3 regions of the Pseudomonas sp. BE134 genome follow, and region 1 is predicted to be linked to each of the others. Evidence: predicted binding sites of a transcription regulator. Region 1 holds the regulator's gene; each other region holds the start of a gene.
The links. The regulator sigma-54, encoded in region 1, starts transcription at its own class of promoters, with help from an activator protein. The targets are predictions, from matches to a motif close to ANTGGCATNNANNTTGCTNT.
Positions count from the first base shown of each region.

Region 1 (3,279 bases):
CGACCGGTTGCGCCCTGGAGGAGGCTCTGGGTCTTTTCCTTATGCTTTTTGAGTTGTTTATCCAGCTTGTCGGTCAGTGAATCGATCGCCGCGTACATATCGGTATGTTCCGCGTTTGCGACCACTTCATTGCCGGGAATATGCAGGGTGGCTTCGATTTTCTGCTTCAGCTTCTCGACCGTCATCGTGACCTGCACGTTGGTTATCTTGTCGAAATGCCGCTCTAATCGTTCGAGTTTTTCGCCGATGTAGGCGCGCAGGGGTTCGGTCACTTCCAGTTGGTGTCCACTGATGTTGACTTGCATACAGCTTCTCCTTCGTTGCCAGTGCATAAAGCGGTAGATCAGATGATCTACCACTGGAACGCTGTGGCGTGGCTCTACATCAACCGCTTGCGTTCGCTCGAAGGCGCGATCCCGAGGGACTCGCGGTACTTGGCGACGGTGCGGCGAGCCACCTGAATGCCTTGTGCCTCCAGTAAACCAGCGATCTTGCTGTCACTCAACGGCTTTTTCTGATTTTCCGCGGCAACCAGTTTTTTGATGATCGCGCGGATCGCTGTGGACGAGCATTCACCGCCTTCGGACGTGCTGACGTGGCTGGAAAAAAAGTATTTCAGCTCGTATATACCCCGAGGGGTATGCATGAATTTTTGCGTGGTCACCCGTGAAATCGTCGATTCGTGCATGCCCACGGCTTCGGCAATGTCATGCAGGACCAGCGGCTTCATGGCTTCGTCGCCGTATTCCAGGAAGCCGCGCTGATGCTCGACGATCTGGGTGGCGACTTTCATCAGTGTTTCGTTACGGCTTTGCAGGCTCTTGATGAACCAGCGGGCCTCTTGCAACTGATTGCGCATGAATGTGTTGTCGGCGCTGGTGTCGGCGCGACGGACAAACCCGGCGTATTGGGCGTTGACCCGCAGCCGTGGCACCGATTCCTGATTCAGCTCCACCAGCCAGCGTTCGTTATCCTTGCGCACGATAACGTCGGGGACGACGTACTCGGCTTCGCTGGATTCGATTTGCGAGCCGGGGCGCGGGTTGAGGCTCTGGACCAGTTCGATGACCTGGCGCAGTTCATCTTCCTTGAGCTTCATCCGGCGCATCAGCTGGGAGTAGTCGCGGCTGCCGAGCAGATCGATGTAGTCGCTGACCAAGCGCTTGGCTTCGGCGAGCCAAGGCGTCTTGGCTGGCAATTGGCGCAATTGCAGCAGCAGGCATTCGCCCAGGTTGCGAGCGCCGATACCGGCTGGCTCGAATTGCTGGATGCGATGCAGGACGGCTTCGATTTCGTCCAGTTCGATGTCCAGTTCCGGATCGAAGGCTTCAAGGATTTCCTCGAGGGTTTCATCCAGATAGCCCTGATTGTTGATGCAGTCGATCAGGGTCACGGCGATCAGGCGATCGGTGTCGGACATCGGTGCCAGGTTCAGTTGCCACAACAGGTGGCTTTGCAGGCTCTCGCCGGCCGATGTGCGAGTGGTGAAATCCCATTCGTCGTCATCGTTGCTCGGCAGGCTGCTGGCGCTGGTCTGGTAAACGTCTTCCCAGGCGGTATCGACCGGCAGCTCATTGGGAATGCGTTCGTTCCAGTCGCCTTCATCGAGGTTGTCCACCGTCGGGGCGGTTTCCTGGTAGGAGGGTTCCTGAATGTCGGCGTTGGGTGGCTGCTCGGCTTTGTCGGCCAAGGGGTCGGCGTTGTCGAAGTCGTCGCCTTCTTCCTGGCGTTCGAGCATCGGATTGGACTCCAGGGCCTCCTGGATTTCCTGTTGCAGATCCAGGGTCGACAATTGGAGCAGGCGGATGGCCTGTTGCAGCTGCGGTGTCATCGTCAGCTGCTGGCCCATTCTCAAGACTAGCGATGGTTTCATGGCAGGGGCTTAACACCTTATTCGCCGGCGCACATGCGCCATCCACTACAGGGCGCCGGAGCGCCAAACATAAGCAAATTATATGCCTGAAACTGAAGTGTTTGCCTAGAGCGCCGTAACAATAAAAACCTGTTGATTTTTACCGCGATTAGCGCTCAGTCGACTAGCCAGACACCTCAACGCTTACAGGCGGAACTCATGGCCCAGATAAACTTCCTTGACGAGATCATTGGCCAGGATAGTGGCGGCATCGCCTTCGGCGATCAGCTGGCCATCGTTGACGATGTAGGCTGTTTCGCAGATATCCAGGGTTTCACGGACGTTGTGGTCAGTGATCAGCACGCCAATGCCCTTGGCCTTGAGGTGGTAGATGATCTGTTTGATGTCGCCGACCGAAATCGGGTCCACGCCGGCGAAGGGTTCGTCGAGCAGGATGAATTTCGGGTTGGTAGCCAGTGCCCGGGCGATTTCCACGCGGCGGCGTTCACCACCCGACAGGCTCATGCCAAGGTTGTCGCGGATGTGGCTGATATGAAATTCCTGCAGCAGGCTTTCCAGCTCTTTGCGACGCCCGGCCTTGTCGAGTTCCTTGCGCGTCTCGAGGATGGCCATGATGTTGTCGGCCACCGAGAGTTTGCGGAAGATCGACGCTTCTTGCGGCAGATAGCCGATACCGGCCTTTGCGCGACCGTGCATTGGCTGGTGGCTGACGTCCAGATCGTCGATCAGAACGCGGCCCTGATCAGCCTGCACCAGGCCGACGATCATGTAGAAACACGTGGTCTTGCCGGCGCCGTTAGGCCCCAGCAGGCCGACGATCTGACCGCTGTCGATCGACAGGCTGACGTCGCGCACGACCTGGCGGCTCTTGTAGCTCTTGGCCAGATGCTGAGCTTTCAGAGTTGCCATTACGGGGCCTTTTTCTCGTCGGTTTTCGGCTTGGGCTGGATCACCATATCGATACGCGGACGCGACTCGGTCACCTTGCTGCCTGTAGCGCGACCGGCGCTGGCAAGCTTTTTCTCGGTGTCGTAGACGATTTTCTCGCCTTGGGTGATGTTGTTGTCCTTGTCGACCACTTTTGCCTTGTCGATCAGAACGACGCGATTTTGCGCGGCATGGTACTGGATGGTCACACCCCAGCCCTGGACAGGCTTGGAATCGCCCTGGGTTTGCAGTTGCTCGAAGTAGGCGAGGTTGCCCACCGAAGTCACCACGTCGATGTCACCAGCCGGGGTGCGGGTCATGGTCACGGTGTTGCCGGTGACCTTAATCGAGCCCTGCGTGATGATCACATCGCCTTTATAGGTGGCAACGCCATTCTTGTCGTCCAGTTGGGCGTCGTCGGCTTGTATGCGGATAGGCTGCTCTTGATCGTTCGGCAGAGCCCAGGCGCTCACGCTTCC
Region 1 is NZ_JAVDUA010000022.1:39,709-42,987, forward strand. Features, by position in the region: gene hpf (ribosome hibernation-promoting factor, HPF/YfiA family) at 1-305, opposite strand, end outside; gene J2Y56_RS18605 (RNA polymerase factor sigma-54) at 380-1,873, opposite strand; gene lptB (LPS export ABC transporter ATP-binding protein) at 2,057-2,782, opposite strand; gene lptA (lipopolysaccharide transport periplasmic protein LptA) at 2,782-3,279, opposite strand, start outside.

Region 2 (3,279 bases), on a different contig from region 1:
GCTTGACGGCAGAGTCGGGGGGCCGGTGACGCAGGCCACAGGCATACAGCCCCGGGCTCTTAGCTCGGTCGATAAACGCGCACATTGGCATGCCCCTCACTGAGCAAATGGTGGGCATGCAGGCGACTCATCACGCCTTTGTCGCAATACAGCAGGTACTGGCGAGTAGGGTCCAGTTCCTTGAAACGAGCGTTCAATGCATAGAAAGGCATCGCTTGTACCTCGATACCAGCCAGGGCCAGCGGATCATCTTCAGCGGCATCCGGGTGACGGATGTCGATGATGATTTGCCCCGCCAGCGCTTCGCTGACTTCTTCAATCTGCAAGTCCTGGCCCAATTCGTCGATGACGCGATCGATCGGTACCAGTTTGGCGTTCTCGAGCGCACGCTCAAGGACCGCCATGTCGAATTCTTTCTCTTCGTGCTCCACCCGGTGGCGCTTGGCAGCCGTCTTCGGATTGACCGAGATGACCCCGCAGTATTCCGGCATGTGCTTGGCGAAGTCGGCCGTCCCGATTTCGTTGGCCAGATCGATGATGTCCTGCTTGTGACTGGCAATCAGCGGACGCAAGACCAGCTTGTCGGTCACGCAGTCGATCACGGACAGGTTCGGCAACGTCTGGCTCGACACCTGGGAAATCGCTTCACCGGTGACCAGCGCTTCGATTTGCAACCGATCAGCAATACGGGAAGCAGCGCGCAACATCATACGCTTCAAAACTACGCCCATATGACTGTTATCGACTTTCCCGAGAATTTCTCCCAGAACTTCCTCGAACGGCACACTGACAAATAACACGCGCTGAGAGCTTCCGTACTTCTTCCAGATGAAGTGCGCGACTTCCATGACGCCCAGTTCGTGGGCCCTTCCGCCCAGATTGAAGAAGCAGAAATGGCTCATCAGGCCACGGCGCATGATCTGGTACGCCGCCACGGTGGAATCGAAGCCGCCGGACATCAGTACAAGCGTCTGTTCCAGTGCACCCAGCGGATAACCGCCAATGCCGTTGTGCTGACTATGGATCACGAACAACCGTTGGTCGCGAACTTCGATTCGGACTTCGATTTCAGGTTTTTTCAGGTCAATCCCGGCGGCACCGCACTGACGGCGCAACTGGCTGCCGACGTATTTCTCAATATCTATCGAGCTAAATGGGTGCTTGCCGGCGCGTTTGCACCGCACCGAGAAAATCTTGCCGGCCAGTGCATCACCGTAGTGCTGCTTGCACTTTTCAACGATGTCATCGAAATCACCCAGCGGGTATTCGTCGATCTGCAGGAAGTGCGCGACGCCCGGCATGCAGCTCAGGCGCTCGCCCATCTCCTTCAGGGCTTTGGGCTCGCTGACGCGGGTTTCCAGTTCGAGATTGTCCCACACACCGTTCACCACCACGGCCGGGTCCAGATCGCGGAGCACGGTGCGGATGTTTTTGGCCAATTGGCGGATGAAACGCATCCGTACCGGGCGGCTCTTGATGGTGATCTCGGGAAAGACTTTTACGATTAGTTTCATGAAAACAGCGCGCGCTGGGCCAGCCGAAAAAGGGGGGCGCGGATTATAGCGGAAATTGCTCAAGGTTTAACCAGTTAATATGCAGAAGGTTTTTCGCGCACCAAAACAGGTCGTTTGCAGATTTTTGCGCCACATTGTAGGGCGCGATTTTCCGTCTAATGACCGTCTGTACCTTTATAAGCGTGAAAATGGGGCAAAAAACCCATGGTGGGGCACTGGCATGCAATTTGCTCCCTTGTGAGGCAGGTTGCCTTGGCAGAGTATTCGCGCCGGCATCACCCACATTCCAAGGGCATCCACTACTAAGCCCGAAGCCACCCGGAGGACACTATGTCGAAGTCGGTTCAACTCATCAAAGATCATGACGTCAAATGGATTGATCTGCGCTTCACGGACACCAAAGGCACTCAGCACCACGTGACCATGCCGGCTCGCGACGCGCTGGATGAAGCTTTCTTCGAAGAAGGCAAAATGTTCGACGGTTCCTCCATCGCCGGCTGGAAAGGCATCGAAGCCTCCGACATGATCCTGCTGCCGGACGACAGCACTGCCGTCCTCGACCCGTTCACCGAAGACCCAACGCTGATTCTGGTCTGCAACGTGATCGACCCTTCGACCATGCAAGGCTATGACCGTGACCCACGCGCCATCGCCCACCGCGCCGAGGAATACCTGAAGTCGACCGGTATCGGCGACACCGTATTCGTAGGTCCGGAGCCTGAGTTCTTCATCTTCGATCAAGTGAAGTTCAAGTCCGACATCTCTGGCTCGATGTTCAAAATCTTCTCCGAACAAGGTTCGTGGATGTCCGACCAGGACATCGAAGGCGGCAACCATGGTCACCGTCCAGGTATCAAAGGCGGTTACTTCCCGGTTCCACCGTTCGACCACGACCACGAAATCCGTACCTCCATGTGCAACGCCATGGAAGAAATGGGCCTGACCATCGAAGTTCACCACCACGAAGTGGCGACTGCCGGCCAGAACGAAATCGGTGTGAAGTTCAACACCCTGGTTGCCAAGGCTGACGAAGTTCAGACCCTGAAGTACTGCGTACACAACGTTGCAGTTGCTTACGGCCGCACCGCGACTTTCATGCCTAAGCCTCTGTATGGCGACAACGGTTCGGGTATGCACGTTCACCTGTCCATCGCCAAAGATGGCAAGAACACCTTCGCTGGCGAAGGCTATGCCGGCCTGTCCGACACCGCTCTGTACTTCATCGGCGGCATCATCAAGCACGGTAAGGCACTGAACGGCTTCACCAACCCGTCGACCAACTCCTACAAGCGTCTGGTCCCAGGTTTCGAAGCTCCAGTAATGCTGGCCTACTCGGCTCGCAACCGTTCCGCTTCGATCCGCATTCCTTACGTGTCCAGCCCTCGCGCTCGCCGTATCGAAGCTCGCTTCCCGGATCCAGCAGCTAACCCGTACCTGGGCTTCGCTGCACTGTTGATGGCTGGCCTGGACGGCATCCAGAACAAGATCCACCCTGGCGACGCAGCTGACAAAAACCTGTACGACCTGCCGCCTGAAGAGGCGAAAGAGATCCCACAAGTTTGCGGCAGCCTGAAAGAAGCCCTGGAAGAGCTGGACAAAGGTCGTGCGTTCCTGACCAAAGGCGGCGTTTTCAGCGACGACTTCATCGACGCTTACATCGCCCTGAAAAGCGAAGAAGAAATCAAGGTTCGTACCTTCGTACACCCACTGGAATATGAGCTGTACTACAGCTGCTGATCCGGTAGCGCTGCGGCACGCGGCGTGA
Region 2 is NZ_JAVDUA010000003.1:166,387-169,665, reverse strand. Features, by position in the region: gene thiI (tRNA uracil 4-sulfurtransferase ThiI) at 60-1,514, opposite strand; gene glnA (type I glutamate--ammonia ligase) at 1,845-3,251, shown strand.
Region 2: the regulator sigma-54 is predicted to act here: its motif matches at 1,729-1,748, upstream of glnA (type I glutamate--ammonia ligase).

Region 3 (3,279 bases), on a different contig from region 1:
GGGTTCGCCAAGATATCCACAGGGGCACGGGTTCATCGCGGCCACTAATTGGAAACGGGCCGGGAAGCGGACACGGTCCTTGGCGCGGGAAATCACGATGTGACCGGATTCCAGCGGCTCTCTCAAAACCTCCAGCTTGCGATCGAATTCCGGAAGTTCGTCGAGAAATAGAACGCCATGATGGGCGAGGGTTATTTCGCCGGGTTGCGGTTTCGAGCCGCCGCCGACCAATGCCGGCCCGGAAGCGGAGTGGTGGGGTTGGGTGAGCATAGAAACCGGAGGCATTGCGGCGCAATCGGACGGCGGTGGTTTTCTTGTAGGACGTTGCCGGGACTGTTGCGGGCTGAAGATCAAAAGCTCGCAGCCCTCGGCAACTCCTACAGGTAAATCTGAAGGTCGTTCCGACCTTATCGCGAGCAGGCTCGCTCCCACAGTAGATTGGGTTCCCACAGTGGATTGGACTTCACTGTGGAATCGCGGTGTTACTCGGCAGGCGGATTCAGCTTCGCTTCCAGCTCCGCCACCTTCGCCTCAAGACTCTCCAACCGTGCGCGGGTGCGAGCCAGCACAACCATCTGGCTATCAAACTCTTCCCGGCTCACCAGGTCGAGCTTGCTGAAGCCGCTCTGCAGCAATGCCTTGAACTGGCTTTCGATTTCGCTTTTCGGCAGCGGGGTATCGCCGCTGAAGAGGCGGGAGGCGGTGCCCGTCAGGGCGTCTAGGAAGTCTTTGGGCGCGAGCATGGGAAAGGTCCTGGAAACATTGGCGGGCAGTGTATCACGCAGTGTCTATAGTCAATTCCGGTAGCCAGGTGGCGCACGTTTTTCGCGCATGCGGACGGACGGCGGCGCACTGTTGTTGTGCGTTAGTTCTCGGGTAAATCAGGGTGGCGGACTGCGGTATTGGCCAAGGGATTGAATTCAGTGGGTTTTGTCGAGATGGCAAGCTTTCTGCTTAGTGACAATCAACCCATGCACTGATGCAGTCGCTGTGTCGAATGCAGTGCGCCAGGCGAAACGGGGGGAAGTGTTTCGTACGGAGTGGTTAGCTGGAATCGGACGGGCATTCAAGGCCGACGATGCGTTACAAAGCCAGGCACTGCGCTTAGACTTGAGACGGGTTTGTTTTCCTGGGGCAAGTCCACCAATTCGGGAGAGAGTTTTCATGAAGCTAGTCACTGCCATCATCAAGCCGTTCAAACTGGACGACGTGCGCGAGTCGTTGTCCGAGATCGGCGTGCAGGGCATTACCGTTACTGAAGTCAAAGGCTTCGGTCGGCAGAAGGGTCACACCGAGCTGTATCGCGGCGCGGAATACGTGGTCGATTTTCTGCCAAAGGTGAAGATCGATGTCGCCATTGACGACAAGGATCTGGATCGGGTTATCGAGGCGATAACCAAGGCGGCCAACACCGGCAAGATCGGTGACGGCAAGATCTTCGTGGTCAATCTGGAACAGGCGATTCGCATCCGTACCGGCGAAACCGATACCGACGCAATCTAAGCCGCCACAAACCCAACGCCCCAGGAGAAAACAATATGACTCTGCGTAAATTCGCAGGGCTAGGAGCCCTGTTGTCCCTCGTAATGCCCGGCCTGGCTTTGGCGGCAGACGAAGTGGCAGCCCCAGTCCTGAACTCCGGCGATACCGCCTGGATGATGACCTCGACAGCCCTCGTGCTGTTCATGACCATTCCTGGTCTCGCGCTGTTCTATGGCGGCATGGTTCGGTCCAAAAACATTCTTTCCGTGATGATGCAGTGCTTCGCCATTACCGGTCTGATCAGCGTCCTGTGGGTCATTTATGGCTACAGCATCGCGTTCGACACGACTGGCATGGAGCAGGGCGTCGTCAACTTCAACTCCTTCGTCGGCGGCATGGGCAAGGCATTCCTCGCCGGTGTCACGCCATCGAGCCTGACCGGCCCTGCGGCGCTGTTCCCTGAGGCGGTGTTCATCACCTTCCAGATGACCTTCGCCATCATCACCCCAGCGCTGATCGTCGGTGCCTTCGCCGAGCGGATGAAGTTCTCCGCCATGCTGGTCTTCATGGGCGTGTGGTTCACTCTGGTTTACGCACCGATTGCGCACATGGTCTGGTCCGGTAACGGCGGCCTGATGTGGGACTGGGGCGTGCTCGACTTCGCCGGCGGCACCGTGGTGCACATCAACGCCGGTGTGGCCGGCCTGATTGCCTGCCTGGTACTGGGCAAGCGCAAAGGCTTCCCGACCACCCCGATGGCTCCGCACAACCTCGGTTACACCCTGATGGGCGCCGCGATGTTGTGGGTCGGCTGGTTCGGCTTCAACGCCGGTTCCGCTGCGGCGGCCAACGGCACGGCCGGTATGGCGATGCTGGTGACCCAGATCGCAACAGCCGCTGCTGCACTGGGCTGGATGCTCGCCGAGTGGGTCACTCATGGCAAACCAAGTGCACTGGGCATCGCCTCAGGTGTTGTTGCCGGTCTGGTAGCCGTCACGCCAGCGGCTGGCACCGTGGGCCCGATGGGCGCGCTGGTCATTGGCCTGGCAGCCGGCGTGGTGTGCTTCTTCTGCGCCACGACCCTCAAACGCAAACTCGGTTATGACGATTCCCTGGACGCTTTCGGCGTGCACGGTATCGGCGGTATCCTCGGCGCGATCCTGACGGGTGTGTTCGCTGCACCGTCCATGGGTGGTTTCGGCACCGTCACCGACATTGCCGCACAGGTCTGGATCCAGTGCAAAGGCGTGGGCTTCACGGTGATCTACACCGCGATCGCCACCTACGTCATTCTCAAGGTCTTGGACGCCGTCATGGGCCTGCGGATCTCGGAAGAAGAAGAGGCGGTCGGCATCGACCTGGCACTTCATAACGAACGCGGCTACAACGTGTAAGACGCGCACAAAAATTTGCCCGGCTTGCCGGGCATTTTTTTGTCTGGCGTTTGTCAGTGAAGGAACTGCTGAAAGGTTTTTTCGTACACGTTCAGGGGCGTTTACGACGGGCGTTTTTCTGCGGCCGATGGCTTACATGATTGAAGGAATATTAGGGCCTTTGTTTTTTCCCAGAGCGCGCTAGAATGCGCCCCGAACGTGCGGAGAACTGTATGTGGCAACAGACTCTGATTACCCTGCGGGCAAGGCCCCGGGGCTTTCATCTGGTAACGGACGAGTTACTCGCCGGCCTGCCTGAACTCAAGGCGTGTCGGGTTGGTCTGTTGCATCTGTGGCTGCAGCATACCTCGGCGTCGTTGACCATCAACGAGAACGCCGATCCGGCGGTACGTCGTGACTTCGA
Region 3 is NZ_JAVDUA010000002.1:223,223-226,501, reverse strand. Features, by position in the region: partial or broken gene J2Y56_RS03150 (ATP-binding protein) at 1-264, opposite strand, end outside; gene J2Y56_RS03145 (accessory factor UbiK family protein) at 483-743, opposite strand; gene glnK (P-II family nitrogen regulator) at 1,165-1,503, shown strand; gene J2Y56_RS03135 (ammonium transporter) at 1,539-2,876, shown strand; gene J2Y56_RS03130 (secondary thiamine-phosphate synthase enzyme YjbQ) at 3,089-3,279, shown strand, end outside.
Region 3: the regulator sigma-54 is predicted to act here: its motif matches at 938-957, upstream of glnK (P-II family nitrogen regulator).